DNA from 3 places in the Lottiidibacillus patelloidae genome. Region 2 is predicted to be linked to each of the others. Evidence: riboswitches for the same ligand, from Rfam matches in the RefSeq annotation. Region 2 holds a riboswitch; each other region holds the start of a gene.
The links. Region 2 has a riboswitch for cyclic di-GMP ahead of CIB95_RS10545 (HD-GYP domain-containing protein). Riboswitches for the same ligand answer to the same signal wherever they lie in the genome.
Positions count from the first base shown of each region.

Region 1: linked by a shared signal. The riboswitch ahead of CIB95_RS05785 (type II secretion system protein) and the one ahead of CIB95_RS10545 (HD-GYP domain-containing protein) in region 2 are both predicted to bind cyclic di-GMP.
Region 3: linked by a shared signal. The riboswitch ahead of CIB95_RS00725 (DUF192 domain-containing protein) and the one ahead of CIB95_RS10545 (HD-GYP domain-containing protein) in region 2 are both predicted to bind cyclic di-GMP.

Region 1 covers NZ_NPIA01000002.1:335,124-343,252, forward strand. The annotation lists gene pilO (type 4a pilus biogenesis protein PilO) at 1-932, opposite strand, end outside; gene CIB95_RS05770 (PilN domain-containing protein) at 932-1,519, opposite strand; gene pilM (type IV pilus biogenesis protein PilM) at 1,516-2,511, opposite strand; gene CIB95_RS05780 (prepilin peptidase) at 2,524-3,288, opposite strand; gene CIB95_RS05785 (type II secretion system protein) at 3,365-3,976, opposite strand; cyclic di-GMP riboswitch class II at 3,994-4,077, opposite strand; gene CIB95_RS05790 (type II secretion system F family protein) at 4,180-5,388, opposite strand; gene CIB95_RS05795 (type IV pilus twitching motility protein PilT) at 5,389-6,429, opposite strand; gene CIB95_RS05800 (GspE/PulE family protein) at 6,438-8,099, opposite strand.
Region 2 covers NZ_NPIA01000005.1:101,621-109,749, forward strand. The annotation lists gene murJ (murein biosynthesis integral membrane protein MurJ) at 1-1,188, shown strand, start outside; gene CIB95_RS10520 (PIG-L deacetylase family protein) at 1,193-2,107, shown strand; gene CIB95_RS10525 (O-antigen ligase family protein) at 2,107-3,579, shown strand; gene CIB95_RS10530 (GNAT family N-acetyltransferase) at 3,572-4,411, shown strand; gene CIB95_RS10535 (WecB/TagA/CpsF family glycosyltransferase) at 4,467-5,177, opposite strand; gene CIB95_RS10540 (nucleotide sugar dehydrogenase) at 5,208-6,482, opposite strand; cyclic di-GMP riboswitch class II at 6,829-6,913, shown strand; cyclic di-GMP riboswitch class II at 6,946-7,030, shown strand; gene CIB95_RS10545 (HD-GYP domain-containing protein) at 7,047-7,643, shown strand; gene CIB95_RS10550 (class I SAM-dependent rRNA methyltransferase) at 7,772-8,129, shown strand, end outside.
Region 3 covers NZ_NPIA01000001.1:112,580-120,708, reverse strand. The annotation lists gene cpaB (Flp pilus assembly protein CpaB) at 1-2, opposite strand, end outside; gene CIB95_RS00745 (pilus assembly protein TadG-related protein) at 13-936, opposite strand; gene CIB95_RS00740 (TadE family protein) at 951-1,334, opposite strand; gene CIB95_RS00735 (A24 family peptidase) at 1,328-1,843, opposite strand; gene CIB95_RS00730 (Flp family type IVb pilin) at 1,920-2,129, opposite strand; gene CIB95_RS00725 (DUF192 domain-containing protein) at 2,144-2,494, opposite strand; cyclic di-GMP riboswitch class I at 2,590-2,682, opposite strand; gene CIB95_RS00720 (YitT family protein) at 2,832-3,416, opposite strand; gene CIB95_RS00715 (Cof-type HAD-IIB family hydrolase) at 3,996-4,832, opposite strand; gene CIB95_RS00710 (YlbF family regulator) at 4,939-5,292, opposite strand; gene CIB95_RS00705 (DUF445 domain-containing protein) at 5,334-6,479, opposite strand; gene CIB95_RS00700 (YheC/YheD family endospore coat-associated protein) at 6,599-7,954, shown strand; gene CIB95_RS00695 (YheC/YheD family endospore coat-associated protein) at 7,978-8,129, shown strand, end outside.

The DNA.
Region 1 (8,129 bases), on a different contig from region 2:
TCAATAATTCGGCTTTTATAGTCACTACCTTCATCATTACTACTTACTTTCTGTACGTAGTTGACAGAAGCTTGCGAATTTCGCACTGTATCAATCGTTACAGAAAGGAGTTCGACATGTAAGTTTTGCCCAATAAGTTCTGACGCATGTGCTGCTACCTGAGAGCTTTCATCTTCAGTTGAAGTTGTTGTGAAAATTCTCGCCAATCCATCAGCATCATTATTATTAATCGCAACGACATATTGATTTAATACCGCATGCAATTCAACGTCATCAGGGTTTACTTTCGTTCCAAATAACGGGTTCGTTTTCGATCCAACATTATAAATTTCTTGCATTGGTAATGATTCTAACTCTGCTTTATATTTTGGGAAGAAATAAGTAGATAAAGTAACATCGTAAACCACTTCCCCTTGTGTTCTTAGTTGTGCAAACGAGTTATCAGCCGTTCCAGCTTCGCCATCTTCTGAGAAACTTAAATCATCGATTGTCGTAATACGCGTATTGTTTTCTAATGATTTCAAGAAAGTCTGCATTGCGAAATAATTTGGTGACGTAACCGAAAGCGCTACTGTTACTTTATTCGTTTGCTCATCTTCAAGTACTCGTTGCGTTACTTCTAAATTTAAAATTTCACTATCTGAGATAACTTTCGCCTTTTCAATACTAAACAAAAATTGGCCAACATAAGCTTTCGCAGGCACTTGATCATGGAGCGATTTTAATTGGACGATTGTATCATTTTGCGTGTCAGACACACGCTGTTTCGCACTAAGTAAAAGCGTTGCCTCCATTTTCTGCTTTTTCTCGAGCTTTTCTTTTTCAGCAACTAATGGATTTATCATACCTACATATATATATGCAATAATTAATACAGTAACCATTGTTATAGAGATGAAGAGAACGAGAGGGTTTCTAAATAAGTCTTTCATTATTCTCCTCCCTCCTGTTCTGCTTGAACAGCTTTTACAGTTTCTAAATCTAATGTAATCGAGTATTGCACATAAAATCTTGGTAATACTTCGTTTTCATTATTAGAAACCTCTTTAATTTCAATATCATCTAAACTAACATTTGTTACAAATGACAATGAACTTAAACCGTCCGTGTACATTGACATTTCTGGCAGCGTATCAAATTTAACATAAATATCGACAATACCATTTTCAGAGAAAGTATAATCAATAAAATAACCACGCTCAGGCAATAATTTAACAAAATCATTTAAAATACCAACACTAGAAAAATGGAATGCTTCAATCTTATTGACGTCTTGTACATATTCATCAATAAAAGATCCAGATTGCATATCAGTTATTTTCGCTTCAAGAGCTATACGTTCCGCCTCTGCACTTTTTATCTTCGTTTCTAGCATTTCAATTTCACTGGAGACACTACTATATTTAACATACATAAAAGCTCCACTTGCTAACACAGTTGCGATTAATATGTAAATTAAAATTCTAAAAATAGGGTGCGCTTTAGGTTTCTCACGCAATAAATTAATTTCTACGTTCATTTCGTTTGCACCTCTTTAAGTGCTAATCCTAGTGCTAAGTACTGCTCGCGTGGCAGTGCTTCACCTGTATCCGTTTGGAATACACCTTCATCAAATGACATAATTGGCACAGTGAAACGATCTTTCATTTTACCAATAACATCACTTAAATATGGATTATCACCGATGATTAGTATTTTTGTAATTTCTTCCTTGCCTTTTGTTAACGTAAAGCGATAGAAATTCATCACACGATCCATTTCTACTATGTCTTCCTCAATAACAGCTTGCAAGTCTTCCTCATTTTTCGTCCATGCAATTTTACCGTCAGATACTTCCCATGAACCTTCATCAAATTCATTAACAATATGTCTTGAAAATACAGGGAACTCTTCATTGAAGATTGTTAAATTTACAGACGAAAGGTCATACTGAATAAGCAGTAAATGTTCATTTTCCACATCTTCCATTGCTGAATAATATAACCGATAAATCGATAAGGAAGAAATATCAGCAACAACAGCATCTAACGACACATCTTCTAATAACTGACGGTATTGTTCAACCGTTTCTTCAGGGGCAGCAATTAGAAGAATATCTTGCTTATTCTTTTGCTCAGAATTTGGCAGTAATTTAAACTCGAATAACGGCTCCTCAAATGGTAAATGAATACTAGCACCTAATTCTAAAAACAAATGTGATTGAATTTCGTCTTCTAGTAAATCACCAGGAACTTGAACACGCCTGATAACGATAATTTGATCTGGAACGATAAACTGCACTTCACGATTTTTAATCTTCCATTCTTCTACACATTCTGCCAGAATAAAAGTTAGTTTTTCTCTGTTTTGAATCTTACCTTCTTTAATAACGCCATCTGGCAAATATCTTTCCTTACAATCTTTTACTACTATTTCTTTTCCATTATTTTTTAACTCTAAATAACGAATAACATGGTCCTTGATGACAATGTTAACTTTTCTTTTCGGCTTAAAACTTAAATCAAAACCCACTATTTTCACTTCCTATCCTTTTGAGAAAAACTGTTCGATGTACCACATAATCATTTGCTCTCCGAAAAAATAAGCAATTAATGATGCAACTATTATGTATGGTCCAAAAGGAATTGCTTGTTTACGTTTAATTTTACCAGAAATTAGTCCTATGATGCCGAAAACCGCGCCGATAAATGTCGATAAGAAAAACGTTAATAAAACACCCTTTAAACCTAAAAATAAGCCTAACACGGCAAATAGCTTAACATCTCCTCCGCCCATTCCACCTTTACTAACAACCGCAACGAAGTAAAGAAGAACAAAACCAACTATTGCCCCAACAATGGCATCCCACCAAGGGGTAAGAGGTGATAATACACGAATAGGAATTATAACTATTGCAAAAAATAACAAAATTTTATTTGGAATTAGCATATATGAAATATCTGTTACAATAATTACCATTCCTAAAGATATTAATAGAAATGCAGCTAAAAGCTCCCATTCAATTCCAATGCTATATGCAGCGTAGGCATAAAGTAACCCAGTCAATAATTCGACAGTAGGATACATTATACTTATCTTTTCGCCACACGTTTTACATTTTCCTCCAAAAAACAAAAAAGAAATTACAGGAATTAAGTCAGTTGCTGTTAATGTACGTTTACACGTCGTACAAGCAGAACGTGGTTTAACGATCGATTTGCCTAAAGGCACGCGTAATCCGACAACATTAAGGAACGAACCTATTAAAAGACCTAAGATGAAAGAATAAAAGATTATGAAAAAATCCATTGGATGCACCTCCTAATATAGAATAAGGATAACCCGGGGGTTATCCTCATTCTATATTTTTATATTTGCAATTTAATTAACCAGCTGGAACTGGAGCTGGAGTTTGGTTTTCAATAATCATGTCACGAGATAACTTCGACTCTAAAACAGGACCATTTTGTGTTTCTTCATCATAAAAAGTGGAAATATCATCAGTAGCAGTAGCATCAGCTATAGATATTAAAGTGCGTTGAGACCCATTTAGATACACATAGTAGTTATATTTTGGTGCCTTACCAGAAACTTCTACTTTTTCAATTAAAACATATGAACCCGTTGCAGGTTTTGTAGAGCGTTTGGTGCCATCTGCAGCTACTGGATTTACTACATCTGCAGAAGCTTCTTTAGCGTATACCCCTCCATCTGGGTCTTCTAAAGTTTCAACATAACCATTTTCCTCCAACCAAGTTAGTGAAAAATATACTTTGTCTAAGTGTCCAGTCGGTAAGACATCATTTTCAGAAGCTACAGCATATTTAGCTGCATCGATCATACTTTCTGCATTAGCTAAGTGAGCATCCTTCTTGGTATTATCAATAATTCCTGAAATACTTGGTACTGCGATTGCAGCGATAATTCCTAGAATTACGATTACAGCTAGTAACTCAATTAGTGTGAAACCTTTCTCATTGTTTAATAATTTCTTCATTTGTGTTTCCCCCTTTTTTATATATTGGCCGGTTGCACTACTCGTTCCAATCTATCAAAGTGCCCACATAAAGATAGATTTTCATCACTTCCGCCAATGATTAATCTTATTATATAGTATATTTCTACAAAAAACTAGCAAAAATTTTACATTTCAGAATAATTTACCAAATTCGACAATTTGATAGATTTAGTTCAAATTTCCTAGCCGACATGGTCGAAAATTGTGAACATTGGAACGACAATGGCAAGGACAATTCCACCAACGATTAAAGCTAAACTGACGATCATAATTGGCTCAATCATAGCTTTTAATTTATCCGTTGCGTTTTCTACTTCCGTTTCGTAAAAGTCTGCAACTTTTCCGAGCATAGTATCTAATGCACCAGACGTCTCACCAATAGCGATCATTTGCGTTACTAATTTCGGGAAAGCCCAATGTTTTTCCAATGGTTCTGTGAAGGAGTTTCCCCCTTCCAAAGAGATGCGTGATTCGCGTAAAACTTTAGCCATTATTTCATTGCCAATGATTTTTTCGACGATGGATATTGCTTGTAGGATCGGAACTGAGTTACCAACTAATGAGCTTAAAGTTCTCGTTAATCTAGCAATTGCTGCCTTTTGTAATATCGTTCCGAATAATGGTATTTTTAAAGCAATTAAGTCCATATAATATCTTGATTTATTATTACTACGTAAATATTTGAGAGATATAATGATAGCGATAATGACAACGATGATTAACCACCAAAAGCTTTGCATCCATTCACTTGCTCCCATAACGAAACGCGTGATAAATGGAAGTTCAGCTCCGAAGTCAGAAAACATGCCAACAAATGTCGGTACGACGGAAACAAGTAAGAAAATGATAACTCCTGAGGCAAAAATACCGATAGACGCTGGGTAAACGAGTGCAGTTTTTACTTTTGCACGGGTTGATTCTTGTTTTTCGTAATAGTCTGCCAAGTTTTCCAGTGTATCATCTAAGTTACCACCAGCTTCTCCCACTTTAACCATGTTCGTAAATAATGACGGGAAGATTTTACTATGTTTTCCGCAAGCTTCGGAAAAAGAAATTCCTGTACGTAAATCTTCTTCAATGGCAAATAGAGCTTTACGAAACGGTTTACTCGTAGATTGGTGTGCAAGAATGTTTGTAGATTTAACGACCGTAACACCTGCTTTTAGAAGCGTGGCAAACTGCCTTAAAAAAACTACAAAATCTTGCATCTTGACCGGGTTTCCAATATATATATCTTTTTCCCACCAATTAAGCTCTACTTCTTCAATTTTAAGTACGCGAATTCCTTTTTCCTTTAAGCTAACTAGTGCCTCTCTTTTCGAGTCACTTTCTAATTTACCAGATTTTTTGCCGCCTTTTATATCACGGCCTTCATATTTAAAGTGCGGCATCTACTTTGCCCCCTCAGATAAAAACGGCTCAGCTATTTCAGCGGCAACTTGTCCAGTATCTATTAAACGTTGTATATCCATATCAAGCGTATGCATGCCCGTCGCTTTTGACGTTTGCATGACGTTTACGATTTGGTGAATTTTCTCATTTCGAATTAAGTTAGCTACTGCGGAATTATTAACTAAAATTTCCGTTGCAGCTCTTCGTCCAGTTTTGTCCACTGTTGGGAAAAGTCGTTGTGAAATGACTCCAACTAGAACTGATGCCAATTGGACACGGACTTGTTCTTGTTGACTTGATGGGAATACATCAATAATTCGGTCAACGGTAGATGGCGCATTTTGCGTATGTAACGTACCAAAGACTAAGTGACCTGTTTCCGCTGCAGTTATTGCAATTGAAATTGTATCTAAATCACGCATTTCTCCGACGAGAATGACATCAGGATCTTGTCTTAATGCGGCACGTAATGCGTTATTAAAACTTTGTGTATCTGCCCCAACTTCTCGTTGATTAATAATGCTCTTACCGTGATTGTGAACAAATTCAATTGGATCTTCCAGTGTAATGATATGTTTAGACATCGTTTGGTTAATATAATTAATCATTGAAGCCAATGTTGTTGATTTTCCACTACCTGTTGGACCTGTTACAAGAATAAGTCCTTGTGGTTTCTTTGTCATATCTTTCACGACTTGTGGCATGTTTAAGTCATCAATATTCGGAATTTTCGTTGGAATCATTCGAATTGAAATACCAACACTACCACGTTGGTTAAAGGCATTTACTCGAAAGCGGGAAAAGCCAGGAATACTATATGAGAAGTCTATTTCCCCTTTTTCTTGGAACTCTTCCCATTTTTCTTCTGACATAATTGACTTTGCCATTTGTGCGGTTTGTTCTTTCGTTACAATATCTTTTCCAAATCCTTTTAAATCACCACTAATACGAAAAATTGGTGGAACACCGACAGTAATGTGAATATCGGATGCTTTAAGTTGATTTGATGCTCTTAGAATATGATCTATTTTCTCTTTCACCTTTTCACCTACTCACTTAGTGCAACGCGTAATACTTCTTCAGTCGTTGTATGTCCTTGCTTTACTTTTAATAAACCATCATCTGTTAAGTAAATCATTCCTAATTTTTTCGTCAATTCATGGATTTCTGAAACTGGTCGATTATTTAATAAGAGATTACGTATTTCTTCATTCATCACTAAAACTTCATGAATGGCGATGCGTCCTCTATATCCTGACATATTACAATTTCCACAGCCTGTACCACGCATCACTGTCTCGATTTTCAATCCGCGCTTAGCAAAAATTTCTTGCTCTCTTCTCGAAGCTTCTTGCTCTACAGCACAATCTTTACAAATTCTACGAACTAATCGTTGCGAGATTACCCCGGCGATAGACGATGCTACCATGAAAGGTTCAAGGCCCATATCTACTAATCTACTTAATGTACTAATCGAGTCATTTGTATGAATCGTACTTAATACTAAGTGCCCAGTTAAAGAGGCACGAATAGCAATTTCTGCCGTTTCCTGATCTCGGATTTCCCCAACCATAACGATGTTTGGATCTTGTCGTAATATTGCTCGTAACCCTTTGGCAAAGGTCATACCAACATTAGCGTTTACTTGAATTTGGTTAATTCCTTGAATTTGATACTCGACGGGATCCTCAACCGTAATGATGTTAACGTCTTCACTATTTAAATGGTTTAATCCCGCATATAATGTAGACGTTTTCCCTGAACCTGTTGGGCCTGTGATTAAAATAATTCCTGTCGGTCTTTCAATTAATTCAATGAAACGGTTGTAGTTAATTTTATTAAAACCTAATTTATCGATATCATTTAATGCATTACTTAAGTCTAAGATACGTAATACGATCTTTTCACCAAACACGGTAGGTAAAGTAGATACACGCAAATCAACTGGATGTATATCAATCGTTAGTTTAATTCGTCCATCTTGTGGAATACGACTTTCCGTAATGTTTAAATTTGCCATAATTTTTATTCGTGCTGTAATAACATTTTGCATATGCTTCGGTAGCTTTTTCTCTGTTTGTAAAATACCGTCAACACGAAAACGAACGGCCAGATGTCTTTCTTGTGGATCAAAGTGAATATCACTCGCCTTTTGTTCAACTGCACTCGTTAAAATTTGATTAACGATTCGAACGACTGGCGAATCATTGACATCAATCTCTTCACCTTCATCTGGTTGTTCTTCTGGCATATCTTCAAATAATTCATCAATGGAATCATCCATTGCATAATATTTCGTTATTGCCCGAGAAATATCATCTTTTGTCGCGATTGCTGGCTCAATTTGAAATCCGGTTGACAATCGTAAATCATCGATTGAGTAATAATCCATTGGATCAGCCATTGCCACATGAAGCTTTTGCCCTTCTTTCTTAAAAGGCATGATTAAGTTTCGCTTTGCAAATTCTTTAGATACTAAAGCTAAAATATTTTCATTAATTGGATACTGAAATAAACTAACTTGCGGGATGTTTAACTGATGGTGTAAGGCTTCCGTTAATTGTTGTTCGGATATTAGCCCACGCTCTATTAAAGCATCACCAAGTTTTTGACCTTCTGCTTTTAAATCTAAGGTTTCGGATAACTGTTTTTCAGTTATTAGTCCGGACTCTATTAATAAATCCCCTAGTCTTTTTCTTGTTTTAGACATAAACTCTCTCCATATCGAAAGATGCTCTCC
Region 2 (8,129 bases):
CCAATAATATTTCCTGACTTTACAGAAGCGACTTTAGCTATATCACGTACAACATCTTTTATTTTCTTCATTGCTATATTTTTTGTGTCATTGAATGCTGTATATGAAGCATATTTAGATGCTGAAAATAAATTTTCACTCTCTGTAATTTCACAAATCATAGTAATTGGATCAACAATTGTTTCTGCTCTTTTATTTGCAAAAACAATAGGTGTTTATTCTTTTGCATACGGATATTTAGTTGGAACGATTCTCTCTCTTTTTGTTAAAAAGTTAGTTTTCATACCAAAAGGAACGCACAAAATCTTTGGAAAAATGGATGTGAAAGAGTATAAAAATTTCTTTCTTATCTTTATTCCGGTAGCAATTACAGTCATGGTCGGGCAAGTAAATTTATTTATTGATAATATTTTTGCTGGGAATTTGTCGACGAAGGCAGTAACTTATATAAACTATGCCAAAAATATTACACACTTTCCTCAAGCAATTCTGGGAGTAACAATAGGAACAATTATTTTTCCAATATTATCAAAAGCTGTTGCACAGAAAAAAGATAAAGAATTTCGAAATGCAATAGAAAGAGGGCTAGTACTGTCTTTATCTATTGTTTTGCCAGCAATTGTAGGCATGATGTGGTTAATGCCAGAAATCATTAAGGTTGCTTTTGAACGTGGTAAATTTACCGCTAGTGCAACAGAGTCTACAGTATTAGTTGCCTATTTATATGCAGGGTCAGTTTTGTTTTTTAGCTTAATAAACGTTATTAATAAGGGTTTTTATTCACGAAACAAAGGAAATTTAATATTAAGAATAAGCTTATTTTCAATTTTGTTAAACATTCTCTTAAATTTCATTTTTATTTCATGGTTAGATTCCTATTTAGGAATTCCATTAGCGTCATCCGTTATGGCTTTTGTATTTTTCACTCTAAATATTATTGTTTTTCAACGAATTGAAGTACGATTTAATTGGAAAACCTTAAGTTTTGAAACGAGTAAAGTAGTTCTCTCTGTCATTGGTATGATTTTTGTTTTAATGATTATAAAACCATATTTTTCACAATGGCATGTAATTCTATATTTATTAATAACAGCAGTTTTAGGAAGTATCACTTACGGTGCCTTATTGGTTCTATTTAAAGGTCAAGCTGTAGGATTATTATTCTCTAAGTTCCGCAGAAAAGGATGATATTATGAAACACCACATGATGAAGTTAGCTTCACCATTTGTTATAGCGCTGACTAAAAAAGTATTGGCAAAATATTATAAAGGAAATATGCCACTTGAAGTATTAAATAATAATGAGAAGATACTAATTTTTGCGCCACATATAGATGATGAGACCATTGGTTTAGGAGGAACTTTAATTCAATATAAAGAATTAAATGCAGAAGTACATGTAGTATTTGTTACTAATGGTGCGAAGAGTAATGGTTCGGAAGATCGGAACAAAATAAGAGAAAAGCGTATATTAGAGATAGAGACAATTCGTAATGATCTAGGGATTAGCAGTATATCCTATCTTGATTATGAAGATGGAGAAGTGCGTAGACAAGCCGACCCTGCTGATTTTACAAACTATATTGAAAAAATGAAACCGAGTCTTATTTATACTACACCATTTATCGATGCTCATTTAGATCATGTCCACACAGCCCATACAGTTGCAGAGGCATTAAAAAAATCGACCCATAAACCTAAATATGTTCTTGAGTATGAGATAAATTGCCCATTTCCACCGAATGTTATAAATAGCTTAGTGGATATTAGTAAGACATATAACAAAAAAGTTGAACTTACAAAAGTGTTTAAATCACAAGTAATCGCTTTTGATGGCTTCCACTTACTAGCATTGCTAAAAGCAAACTTAGCATGTGACAGAAAAGTGAAGGCGGTTGAAGGTTTTATTTCGTCAGCACCAGAAACATTCATTCAGAAATCTGCAAAGTTAAAGGCAGCGAACTTAACGAAATTTGACCATGTCTTTAAACAAGTAAATCGTTCTGTAACATTACTATGGGCAATATTTAAAAGTTATCAAGAAAAAAAACAATATTATAAACTAATACAAAGTAAAGAAAATAAGAAACTGCAGGTGAATAGTTAATGGGGAAATTTAATAATGTTTCATATAAAGTTAGTTGGTTAGCTGTTCTTCTACTTTTTCTAGTTGTAACAGCTTTTCAAGAAAATGTTTTAGGATATTTGCTAGGCATTAGTTTTTTTGTATTTGCTTTATTTAGGCCAAAATATGCAATCTTATTATTATTTATGTATTACCCAATACGTCCGTTTATTATTGAATATGTTAGCAGCTTACGATATGTCGGTGATTTAATTATCTTTGGGGCATTATTAAGAATAATATGGAATGGCCGTACTAACGTTAAGAGCTTAATTAATTTTAAAACTTTTGAATATGGATATTTTGCATTTATTATTATTGGTGCAACATCTGCGATATTAAATGATATTTCAGTAACGATGGTAATTATTCAAATTCGCGCATTCATTTTGCTATACCTTATTTACTATATTGTTAGTCGATTGAAAATTACAAAAGCAGATATTAAGCATTTGCTATGGATTACGATTTGGACAGTAATTGTAATAATAATTCAAGCAATATTTGAAAAGCTTTCTGTTCGAACATTGTTCCTACCTGAATCGTGGCAAACTATGCCATTATCGTCAAAAAATAGAGTTCGAATATACGGCATGTTAGGTAATCCGAATACATTATCAATTTATTTATCATTTGTTTTTTTATTTTTCTTTTATGCAAAGAAGTACATTGCTGGAGCGAATTCAAAGTTATTATCCTTTTTAAACCTATCTGTACTAGGGATAATTATACTAACTTATTCTAGAGGAACTTGGATAGGTATCATAGTCATGCTTGCTGTCTATATCGTCTTAACTAGAAAACTTTATATTTTAAAGGATGTACTAAAGACAGTACTTGTTGCAACACTACTATTTATTATGCCAGTAGTAAGCATTACTTCATATATTGAGAGTAGTGAAGAAGGCACAGAAAAGGTAAAGGAAATTCAAAAATATGATCAAGAAGGAAAATCTGGTTTTGTTGATCGTGTCGGAAAGACGTTCAGTGATGACACAATAACATCTAGTAAAAAGTCAGGTAGATTGTATATTGTGGAAAAAGGATATGAAATTTTTAAAGACTTTCCTATAATCGGCACAGGATTCAGTACGTTTGGTGACTCTGCATCGTTGCGAAGAGTATCACCAATGTATGAAGAATATAATATTGGCTACCAATTTTATTCTGACAATCAATATATCCAAGTTATTGTTCAAACTGGTTTGCTTGGGGTTATTGCATTTGCCGTTTTCTTATTACACATGTTATTCATATATTGGAAACGTAGAAAAGAAAGCTTTTCTGCATTGATGGTTAGTGTGCTACTTTCGGCATTTGTTATGGGCCTTGTTTATAACTTGTGGGAAGCGGATATTTTTGGATTATGCTTCTTTGCATTATTAGCAATATCAGTTCGTTCAAAAGAGGAATTAATGTCACTGCATGCCTCTTTGGTAATGAAATATGATTAGACTATATCGCAGAGGTGATGAAACACAAATTAACGTATTGTTTAAAACGGTGTTTCAAAAAGAGCGTACTGTTGAGGAATGGCGTTGGAAGTATGAGACTTTAGGTGCTAAAGACCCGATTATTGTAGTTTATGAAGAGAATGGAGAAATACTGGGGCATGCAGCTTGTATTATCTTTGAGGATAGTGTAGCAGAACGAGTGGATATTATGGTTCATCCTGAGCATCAAGGAAAAGGTATTTACAAACGAATTGTAAAAAGATTAATAGCGGAAATAGAAATGCGTAACATTAAAAATGTTTATGGTTTTCCTGCAGAAGTTGCCAAAAAGGCATTTATTAAATATGGAGGTGCTACAGATTTAGGTAATATTGCATTATTAGTAGCCCCAATTTTAGTAAGAAAAAATTTTAATTGGCGATCAATAAAGGAAGCAAATTTAGAAAAGTTGGCTTCCTATAATACCGATTTAAATTCTATTCATATTAAAAGAAGTGAAGAGTTCCTTAGAAAAAGGTATGTCAAACATCCGACTAATAAATATTACTTCTATGAAGTAGAAGGTGAAGGATACGCTGTTGTTCGCATTAATGGAAATAAAACGTTTTTAATAGATGTAGTCGGGAATCAACCTAAAAATATCATAAAAGAAGTAAGGAAACGTGTTACCACCCGATTTCTCATAAGTTGGGCAGTTAAGAATAGCGATTTTTATAAAGATTTAAAAGGAGCTAAGCTTTTTCATATAAAAAGTCCTATGCCTATAGTCGTTAGGCAACATAATATTGATCAAACGTGGCATTTGACCCAAGCGGACGTTGACTCATTTTAACGAAACACCCCCCTTCCAAAAGAGGAAGAGGGGTGTTTTCTATTGCCTGAAAGAATTACTTCTTCATTAATACACGTATTAGAAACTTTGGTATTACAATTTGTCTTTTCCAGCGCCACGGTTCTTTAACGAGGCGATAAAGCCATTCTAAACCAAATTTCATAAAGATTTCTGGAGCACGGTTAATTCTGCCAGAAATAACATCGAATGAACCGCCTACTCCTTGAAAGATACTAGGTGAGATCTTATCAAGATGGTCTAATATCCAATACTCCTGCCGAGGACTACCAAGGGCGACAAAGATAATATCAGGATTTCCCTCGTTAATAGTTTCAATGATTTTTGTTTCATCTTTTTCATAACCATCTAAAGTTCCACTAACTTGGAGGTTAGGATATTTTCTAATAAGTTCTTGTTTTGCTTCTTCAGCTATGCCAGGCTTTGCGCCATAAAGGAAAACTTTCTTTCCTCTTTCCGCCGCTTCCTCACATAAGTTCAACATCATATCAATTCCTGTAACACGCTGCTTTATTTTTCCACCTTTAAGCTTTGAAGCTAGCACCACACCGATCCCATCTGGCACTTGATAATCTGCACGATTAAGAAGTTTCTTTAGCTCAGGATCGTCTTGAGCCTTCATAACTTTTTCAGGGTTGATCGCGACAATCATTGATTTCTTCTTTTTATTTATATCAGCAAAAATAGCTTCAATTAGGGCAGAATACGTTAAGTTTGATACATTAACACCTAAATAAGTTTCTTTCATTTCACTCACCTTAATAATTCGTATTATATATTATGATTTAGCATTACCAAGTAATGAAACTTCAAACCCAGCAGCTTCCCATCTCTTATGGTCCAAACAATTTTTTGTATCAAGTATTAATTTTGTGCGCAATGCTTCTGCTACTTCAGCAGGCTCAAAATTTTTAAATTCATTATGGTCCGTTAACACTAAAATCATATCAGCATGAGAAACAGCTTCTTGTAAGTTTTGCGTTTGAGTAGGTAATTGATTTTCAGTAATATGAGGGTCATACGTTGTATAATTAATGCCCTGCTCATCTAAATATTGTAGAACTTGTAATGATGGACTTTCTCTCATATCGTCAATATTACCTTTGAATGCTAGGCCAAAAACAGCTACTCTTCCATGTGAAATGCCTTTATTAACTAATGTTTGTTTAACTTTCTCAGCTGTGAACTTTGGCATATTATCATTCGTTGTTCTTGCCAAATGTATCATTTTAGCTAAATCTGGTTGTAACTCATATAAAAACCAAGGGTCGACAGCTATACAATGTCCACCTACACCAGGGCCTGGAGAGTGAATGTTAACACGAGGGTGATAATTTGCTAATTTAATGGCTTCCCACACGTTAACACCGACATTCTCGCTAATTTTAGCTAGTTCGTTGGCAAAAGCTATATTTATATCACGATAAGTGTTTTCCATTACCTTTACCATTTCTGCAGTAGTTGCATCAGTAAGATGAATTTCACCTTCAACAAAAACTTTATAAAGGTCTCTAGTAGCTTCAGCAGAACGTTTATTAATTCCACCAACAATACGGTCATTTTGAACTAATTCCTTAAACACTTTCCCAGGAATTACTCTTTCTGGGGAGTGAGAAATTAATAGCTCTTCACCAATGACATAACCAGTTTCTTCTAGAACCGGGATCATCACATCTTCAACAGTTCTTGGCGGTACAGTGGATTCTAAAATGATAAGATTATTTGGTTTTACATACGGAACGATTGCTTTTGTTGCAGAACGGACGTATTCTAAGTTAGCAGATTTATCATCACGTATTGGTGAAGGAACGGCAATTATAAATACATCAGCCTCTTCTGGTGTAGTCGATACTGTTAAATTGCCAGTATCTATTGCTGTAATTAACTTTTCTTGCAATCCTTCTTCTTCAATATGAAGTTGTTTATTACTAATAAGCTTAACAGTACGCTCATTTATATCGACCCCATGTACTTTAACTCCATGATTAGCAAACATTACTGCAGTTGGTAATCCGATATATCCTAATCCAACAACACATACTTTATTAAACATAAAAAATTCTTCCCTTCAGTGATCAATTAGATATATAAAAAATTTAATAGATTGTTTAATGAAAATCATAAATATGAAACCTAAAAATACCTTCTTATAGTATAAGCATATGATAATGAAAATACCATTAAAAGAAGTTACTTAATAATTGATTGTAATAGAAAATTATAAATTAATAAAATAATATCAATTAATATTTAATCAATACTATTCGTTATCAGTTCTAAAATTAGTTCCGTAGGGCTAAACAAATATCCTTCTGCAAAATTCGACAATATTTTTAAACATAAGGAAAAGTAGCAGCTTCTGTGGTATATTATTTAAAGGTAAAAAAATGATGATTATAATTTATAAGAGATACTTTGACAGATAGCGACATAAATTGGGCGCCTTGCTATCTTGAGTAAGTGGCGCAACCGACTCTGCTTTAGAGTCATTTTTTTTTGAAATAGTTTAATAATTTAGTTAAAAGAGATACTATGACAGATGGCGATATACTTGGGCGCTTAAGCTATCTTGAGTAAGTAGCGCAACCGACTCTTCTATATAATAGGAGGGCTTAATTTGTATGAATTACTTCAACAGTTAAGAAGTGAAAGTGCATTAACAAAAAATGAATATAAAATTCCTTTTTTACTAGAAAAGTTACGAATGCATGATGAAGCAACATACTTCCATTCTGTGAGAGTGGCAAATATATTAGATGACTTCGCAAAGAGTATAAATATAGAAATTGAAAAACGTAAAATAATAAAAAATTCCGCACTAATACACGATATAGGTAAGATATTCATAAATAGTAACCTTTTACAGAAGCAAGGAAAACTAAGCGAATTAGAGTGGGAAGAATTAAAAAAACATGCATTATATAGTGACTTGATCGTTAAAGAACTCGAAATTGATGACGTTGATTATTCAATGATTTTGCATCATCATGAAAATATAGATGGATCAGGCTATATTGCAGGGCTCAAAAATTATGACATTAGTATGAATGTAAGAATGATACGAATTGTTGATAGTTTTGAAGCAATGACAGCAAAGCGCGCATATGCTAAGGCGATTTCGGTCGAGCTAGCCTTAGAAGAACTAAGTGCGTGCAAACACTTTTACGATCAAGAGTTAGTGACAAAATTTCAAAGCTTTGTACAAGTACAGTAAGAATATCAGAGATAGAGAGTCTATTTCAGACACATAGATCTTTGCACTATTTTAATTACATTATTTTATTTTATTTGCTTTTTATGCCAAAATGAAATCAAACAATAGAACGATGAAGGATGGCGAGAATGGAAGTAGAAGTAACGTTAAAAGTGAAACCTAAATATGAAAAAATGTACAAAAGTGGGTATCCACTTATAACAAAAGATGCTATTAGTAATGTAAATACCTTACAAAAGGAAGGGCAGCTTTTTAAACTGATAGCTGAAGACAATTCTTTTTTAGGAAAAGGTTACTTAGGAAAGCAAAACAAAGGGTATGGCTGGGTTTTAACAAATAATAGGAATGAAATTATTAACCAAGCTTTTTTTGAAAAAAAAATAAAAGATGCGGCTGAAAATCGTAAAGTGTTATTTAATAGTGAAGATACAACAGCATTTCGTCTCTTTAATGCTGAGGGAGATGGAATTGGTGGTTTCACTATTG
Region 3 (8,129 bases), on a different contig from region 2:
ATATTGCCTCACCTACTCTGTCAATCTAATGCCATAAGCACCTTTGTTTTTTGCTGCTGCTTCAATTTCTCCTTTTCCCGCCATTTTAATAAACATACCAGTTACTGATGTGTCATTTTCTGCCATTGGCTTTGTAATAAAGAAATAAGCAAATCCTGTTACTTGGACTTGTTTTACTTGATTTTGATCAACTTGATATGGCTTGTATACATTAACTAAAATAATTCGTTCACAATCCCGCGAATACTGCATTCCTGGACTCCAATTACAAGCATTTACTTTTTCTTGAACACCTGATCTCGTTTTTCCGGCAATGTTACCAGTTTGTGTGTCTATTACATCACCAATACTGACTTTTTCCGGGTAGCCATATTTCAAATTATATTCATAGGTTTGTGCTCCAGGTCCACCAAGTGCCAAAATACCGAAGTTACCTGAATCAACTTCGGTTTGATCAACTTTAAGCTTGTATTCTTGCATAAAATTTAATGCAATTGATTCATCCACACCTAAAGGTGCCACGCCATAAGCGCTTCCTATTTGTCCAATTTCCGCTACGGACCTTACTTTGACAGTAGCGAAATCTATCCCAAACAATGTAGAGAATGCTAGAGGAACTTGTTTTGACATCTCAACTATTACTTTTTGATCATTGTAAACGTGACAGTTTTCTAGACTATTTGTTTCGTTATGAGCTGCAACGATATCATCAACAATCTCTTTTATCATTTTTTCTGACGTATTTTCATCATCATCTTGCATTTTTAATTCTTGTGCTCCTGATAGAACGGCGGCATTAGCTACTTTTTTTAGGTGACTTTTTTCCATATATAACATGCCTCCATCAATGACTAACCCTGTTAACGCAATCATTGCAAGCATGCCGATAACAACAAACACTAATACACCGCCACGCTCATTATTAATAGTTTTCAACCTTTCTCCTCCTATCATTCCACTCTAATTGTTGATTCTGTTTCAATATAAAAAGGAGAAGGTAGCATACTTGAAATTAATGGAGTAATAATTGTTGCTGGATACTTTAGTTGCACTGTAACGTAATCACCAGAGTTTCTATTGGTGTCATTTGGAGTAATCGTAACTTCTAAATCCGCTGGCTCTCCAATATGAATGTAATTTTTAGCAAACTGTGTCACATCACTATCGTTCCAACCTAATCCAGCAACACGAACAGTTTCTTGACTAGTTAAATGGTAGTGAGTATACATATAAAAAACTCGTCCAAAATCAAAAAGTCCAACCATTAAAAGTAGCATTACAGGTATAACTAATGCGAATTCTACGATTGACTGACCTTTTTCATTTTTCACCATAATATAATCCATCTTTCAAGCGCCAATGCTGCAAGTGCTCCTGCAGCAATTGCCACCCCATAAGGATAAGAATAGGATGAATTAAAAACTCCTTCTTTAATAGGTACTTTAATTCCATTTCTGGCACTATGAACACCATATAAAACTGCTGTAAATGCACCACTACGAAATAATATAATACCTAGTGCCATTAATGCTCCGATCATTCCCATATAGATTGCAGTGTACATCACAAAACTAGAACCCTTTAATGCACCAATAAGACCTAAAAGTTTAACATCGCCAGCACCCATTCCACCTAAGAAATACGGAATTAAAAGTAAGCCAAAGCCGACCGAGAAACCTATACCTGCTGTTTTTAAACCTACGAACCCATGGTCAATTCCTTGGATGATAAATGCTAGAAGCAATGCTGGGAAAATGACAGCATTATATATTTTTCTTTCTCTTATATCTGTTACAACACATATACCTAAAATAATTAATAGGATTAATGTAGTAATCATCATTTATCCCTCTTTTTGTATAGTTATTTTAAAATAGCCTTACGTTCGAGAACGTAAGGCTAGAAATATATAAGTTATATTAAGCACCAGTACCACTAGTAGTAGCAGTTCCTCCAGTATCACGGTTTGTTACATTGTTAATTACTTCATTAAACATTGTCATGATTTCATCTCTTAATGTAGCAAGTAGCGCGACAACTCCTACTGCAATAACACCTAAAACTAAACCGTATTCTGTCATCCCTTGACCTTTTTCCTCAAATACTAATCCTTTTAATTTGTTCATCATTTGACAATCTCCCCTTAACCATTATTTTTTATTTGTAATACATGTCCTACTTTTGTATCTGTTTTTGAGATACTTCCAGCAGGTAATTCGATCACCGAGTTTGCATTTTTGACAATGCTTCCAACTTTGCTCGGCTTCATCATGTGAGTGATCTTGACAATCTTCATATCTTTATCAAGATAAATCACATCGATGTCATACTTCATAAAAAATGTGTGGACCGATTGGCAGGGTTGTAGATGCAACGCTTCACCTAATGGCAATTCAGAAGTAAACATTAGCCCTTTTAATCGTTGAAAGAAACGATAGGCTGTTTTAAGTTTATTAGCTAATATTGTGCCATTTGATAGGTTCACTAGCATCATTTACTTTCACCTCCTGAAAATTAAAAAACAACCCTGCCACTTACCGAAAGTGGGGGTTGTTATATAAAAAATAACAACAAATACCCTTGTAATCTTTCGGTAACTGGCTGGCATAGTGTAATAAGATTTACACCTTAGCCCCTGTAGCTTTGCGCCGCTGATTTTCATCAGGTTTGCCTTTATCGAGATTCAGCGTCATTTGTCGTTGAATCTACTATTGTTTGATGTTGCTTGTTTTTATATTAACTAATTATCTAGTAAATTCATATAGTACTTTCACACTATTTTTTCAGACAATTTAAGGTAATTTACTAGAATTCCCCAATTTAATGCAGTTTTATTGTATAACTTCTTTACCTTTTAACGTCATTGAACTTGTCGCAAAGCCTACAGCGGAGATTGTAATGATAGAATAGAGTAATATTTCTTTACTAAATACAAAACCACCTATCATAATAATAACTGTATCTATTAAAAAAATTAGTATTCCAACATTAAGAGATATCCATTGTGTCAATAGTTGAGCAATTAAGTCTGTCCCACCGGTGCTTGTCTCAAATCTCAGCATTAGACCTACTCCTGTTCCAACTAGTAAACCTCCCAATAATGCACTATATAATGGGGGTAAATGAAAGCTATATCTTAGTGGACCAAGCAAATCAATGACAAATGCTGAAACTAACATCCCATGAAGACTATTAAAAAAATAAGATCGATAATATATCCATGCCATAAGATAGATTGGTACGCTAAGGATAATAATCGTTAAACCTACTTTATATCCCCATATATATTTCATAATTAATCCAATACCAACCATTCCACCATCCAATAAATGATATGGAACAATAAATCCATTAATTCCGATTCCTAGTAGAAAACTGCCAATAATTATTGCAATACCCTTTTTCAGCACACTCATCAAGTTCATCCTCCGTTAACGAAACAAGCTATATATAAACTATATGCATGTACCAAAAAAGTATTAATAGAAAAGCGAGGCGAACGCTCAGCGACGTATAAGCTGGAGCACTTTGTTTGAGATAAAGGAAACACAACGAGCGCAGCGAGTTGATGTTGACTTATCGTAAATAAAAAGTGTGAAGATTACTAGTCGTTGTGAGCCGCAGCTGGACAATCAGAAAAGCTGAGACGACTGATCAGCGACGTATGAACTGGAATACTTCGATTGAGATAAAGGAAAAAGAGAAAGGCGAGAACACCGGGTATCGGCGACAAGCTGAAGACGAGCACTGATTAAAGACGCTTTTTGTCATTAGAAGTGATTGGCTTCAGACCTCGAGCCGATGGTGCTCGCAGCTAGACAAAACATGAATAGTGAAGCTATTCGATGTTGACTTATCGCAAAGGAGAAGTATGAAGTTAACTAGTCGCTAGGAGTCGAAGCTGGATCATTATAGAAAGCTGAAGCAATCGGGTAACGGCGTAAAAACTGGAGCACTTCATCAAAAAAAGCTCACCATATGGCGAGCCTTCCATTCTATAATTGAACACGTAGTTGCTTTCGAAACACTTCTTTTACCATGTAAGGTACACCATTTTGATCGTTTGATCTAGTTACCCAGTTTGCAGCTTCCTTTAATTCTTTAGGTGCATGGCCCATCGCCACTCCTAACCCAACATTTTTAATCATTTCTATATCAGCATTGGAATTCCCTACAGCAACAACCTCATCATAAGGAATATTTAATTGCTTGGCTAAAAGCTGTAAGCTCTTATTCCTGGAAACACTTGATGGAATAATTACAAGGGTTTGCTCATCTTTATTCAAAATTGAAATTCCAGAAAATTGTTCTTCACAATGTTTCTTGAAATCCGCCATATCTTTTTCGTGTGGGAAGTAAATATCTATATTTGGAGGGGATACTGGCTCTTCTTGCAACTGCTCAGTTAACGACTCTACATAGCGAATAGGATAGAAAACTGGATCTCCATACCCTAAAATAAATTTAGCCATCATATAATCTTTTTGCCTGTTAATTAAGGAATACTTTTCATGTACAATTCTAACTTGGCACGGATAATTCTCACTTAAAGCTACTAGGTCATACACTGTATTATGATCGATTCTTCTTTCATAGATTGGTTCATCAATATTTGAAGCAATAAACGCTCCACTATGTGTTATAAGTGCAGTATTGACCTTAAGAGCTTTTGCTATCTTTTTTGTTGACTGGAAGTTTCGACTAGAAACTAATGTAATATAAACACCTTTATTTGCAACATATTCAATTGATTCCTTCGTTTCTCTTGTTAACCTACCATTAGAACGCAATAAAGTACCATCGATATTTAATGCAAGCATGCGATATATCACTTGTACTCCCCCTCTAAATAAAGTAGACACTTTTTAGTACATAAATATGCCTCAGAGGATTAGAATATAACGAAAAAACCTTATCCATAGGGATAAGGTTTTTTTACTACTTCTGTTCGTTTCCGTAAATTTCTTCTAAAGGTTTTAAAATAATTTTATTAATATCGTTAATTACCATACTAACACGTTGCTCTTGCTCCATTAATTTACCAATTACTTCATGTTGGCGAATTAATTCAACTTGTTGTTGTGCCTTCGTTATTTCTTCTTCTGTTAACTGTTGCCCACTCATTTGCTTTTGTTGAAGTTCCATTTGTACTGAGCGGAAACTATCGAATAATTGCTTTGAAGCAGGGTCAGCATTAACTTTATCTGAAAGTTCTTTTAATGTTTTAAAGTCGTCACTTTCGCGGAATGCTTTTTCTAATTCATATGCTTTATCGTAAAAATTTGACAAAATAAATACCTCCTAATGATTTCACTCGTTTAATCATAACAAGATTAATTAAAAAACGAAAGCATAACCCCTTGAATTAAACCAATAAATCCACCTAAAACCGCACCTAAAAGAGTAATCATTTTTAATTCTTTCCGAGAAACATCTAAAACCATTTCTTCTAATCGACTTAGTGAAAAAGACTCGACTTGTGTTTTTACTATGTTCTCTATATTAAGTGAACGTAAGGCAGGCTCTAATTTTCGTTCTAAAAAATCTATTGTAATTTGCATTGCTTTAGGTAATCCCTTATCAATTATTGCTTCTAATGATTCTTGCCCTATAATATGTTTTAATTTTTTTCCTGTTAGTTTTTCTAATTTAAATTGTTGTTTTATAAAATCTGTTACCTCTTCTTTTACCGTTTCTTTACCTAATAGCGATTCAAAAACAGCTACTTTCTGTTCTTTTAGTTTCGTCCATTCTTTCTGAACGATAGTTTCAATTAGTTTCCGATTCCCTTCATCCTGCAAAAATTTTATTACTTCTGGTTGCACCTTATCAACTACACGTTCATTTCCTAAAAACATCGTTACCATGCTACCGAGCATTCCTTTTGTAGAAAGAAATTTATCAATTGTATCACCCAGCTTACTTTTACCTTCACTACTTTGAAAATAAGTAATTAAGCGGTCAGCAATTAAATTAGCTGTTGGGGGTATTATCGTATCAACTTTCCTATCCCATGTATGTGGTAACACTTCGCCTAAAGACTTGTTGCGAAGATCTTCCAAGTACTCCTCATATGTAGAATGTAGGAATTGCTCTATTTTGTCATCAGCAAAATGTTGCAAACTTCCGACATCAAAAGAAAACATCTCGAAAAGTTCACCGACCGATTTGTTAGAGCATAAAAGTTTTCTAACTTCCGCTTGAAGCCATAAGAGAAGGTTTCGCTGGAAGGAATCTTCATTAAGTTTCTGTGCAATTGCCTCTTTTGTAATCAGGTGCTTTACTACTGTTTTTCCTAATTGCTCCGCCAACTCACTTCTTCGTTTAGGGATAAGTCCTGGAGTAAATGGGACTTTCCATTTTCCTATGTATCGTGGTAAATGAGGACGAAACAGCATTTTTATAGCTAATGCGTTAGTAAAACCACCTATCAAAGCACCAACAGAAACCATAATTATTACGATAACTAATTCATTCATCTTTCTCATCCTTACTTTTTTGTCTTACCTTCAAACTCACATATAAAAAATTTTAACATAGTATACGGTATCAATATTCGCCTATAAGGTCACTACTAAACATTTTTGAGGGAATTTTTATGACACTAAAAGCAAAAATTACAATTCAACCAATGCCAGATCTTACATTTAACGATACAAATGAAATGATTTTCCCAAAAAAGTTCCACGCATGGAAACTTCATAACAAAATGTTAACTATTTCTTTTGGACATGGCAAGTTCGAAGTTCGTTGTAAAATCCATGAGGAAGATGAAGATACACTATTTTGCAGTCATACATTAGCAAAACAACTACTTCTTCCGCACTTACCTACACCTTTATCTATTTCCTACCAGAGAGAAAATAACTATATGTCTTTCGGCCCTGTTTTTGCAGTATTAACTGCTTTTAAAAATAAACAAAACCCAATTTCTTTTCCCGCAATTAACGACTTTTGTATCGAACTTGCATCATTTTGTAAGCAGCATGGGCTATTTTTTTATGTATTTTCACTAGATGAGTTTAATGACAACGAGGTCTATGGATACACCTACTCAAATCAGATGTGGCAAAAACATCAATTACCGAAACCTAACGTAATTTACAATCGAATTCACTCTCGAATAATCGAAAGATCTGAACTTGCTCAAAGACTATTTACTCAGTGCAAAGAGCAGGAAATCCCTTATTTTAACAATCGTTTTTTAAACAAGTGGGAAGTTCACCAAATGCTTTCTTCTGAGTTACATTTAAAACTTCATCTACCTGAAACTGCAATATTTTCAAGTAAACGCTCCTTTGCAAATTTAGTGAATAATTATGAATGTATTTATGTGAAACCGATATATGGAAGTCAAGGAAGACATATTTATCGAATAACAAATGAAAATGATACGTACTCTCTCGAAAATTCTGGTTTTACATCAACGGATAAACTTACCTTTAAAAATGATAGTGATTTATTTCACTTTCTGAAACAAAAAATTTCTAAAAAGAAATACATCGTCCAACAAGGAATTAATTTATATGAGCATAAAGGAAGGACTGTAGATTTTCGAGTTTTATGCAATCGAAATTATAACGGTGAATGGTTTAATTCCTCGATAATGGCTCGTTTATCAACTCCAAAAACTTTTGTTTCAAACGTTGCTCAAGGAGGAGAGTTATATAAGCCTGAAGATGTTCTAAGTATGTATGCAAAAAAAGAAAGAGACCAATTCATCAAAGCATTACAGGAACTAGCACTAGAACTATGTTTACAAGTAAGCAAGAACTTTGAAGGAGACTATGGAGAATTAGGGGTAGACCTTGCATTAGATAAAAAAGGAAATATTTGGATTATTGAAATAAACATTAAACCTTCCAAAGATTTAGATGATCAAATTACCTCATTAAAAGTAAGACCTTCCGCTAAAGCCATATTGCAGTTTGGAAGTTTTTTAGCAAACCATTGATTATTTGAAGGGAGAAGTAAAATATGAAATCCTTTGGAATTTTACTTTTAGACTATAAACAAGAAAGACACTTTTTTAATGAAATGGCTCAAAAAGGAATACAACATTCTTTTGAAATATATATGTTTTCCCCAACAGATATTAACCCACTTACTGAGGAAGTTCATGGGTTAAA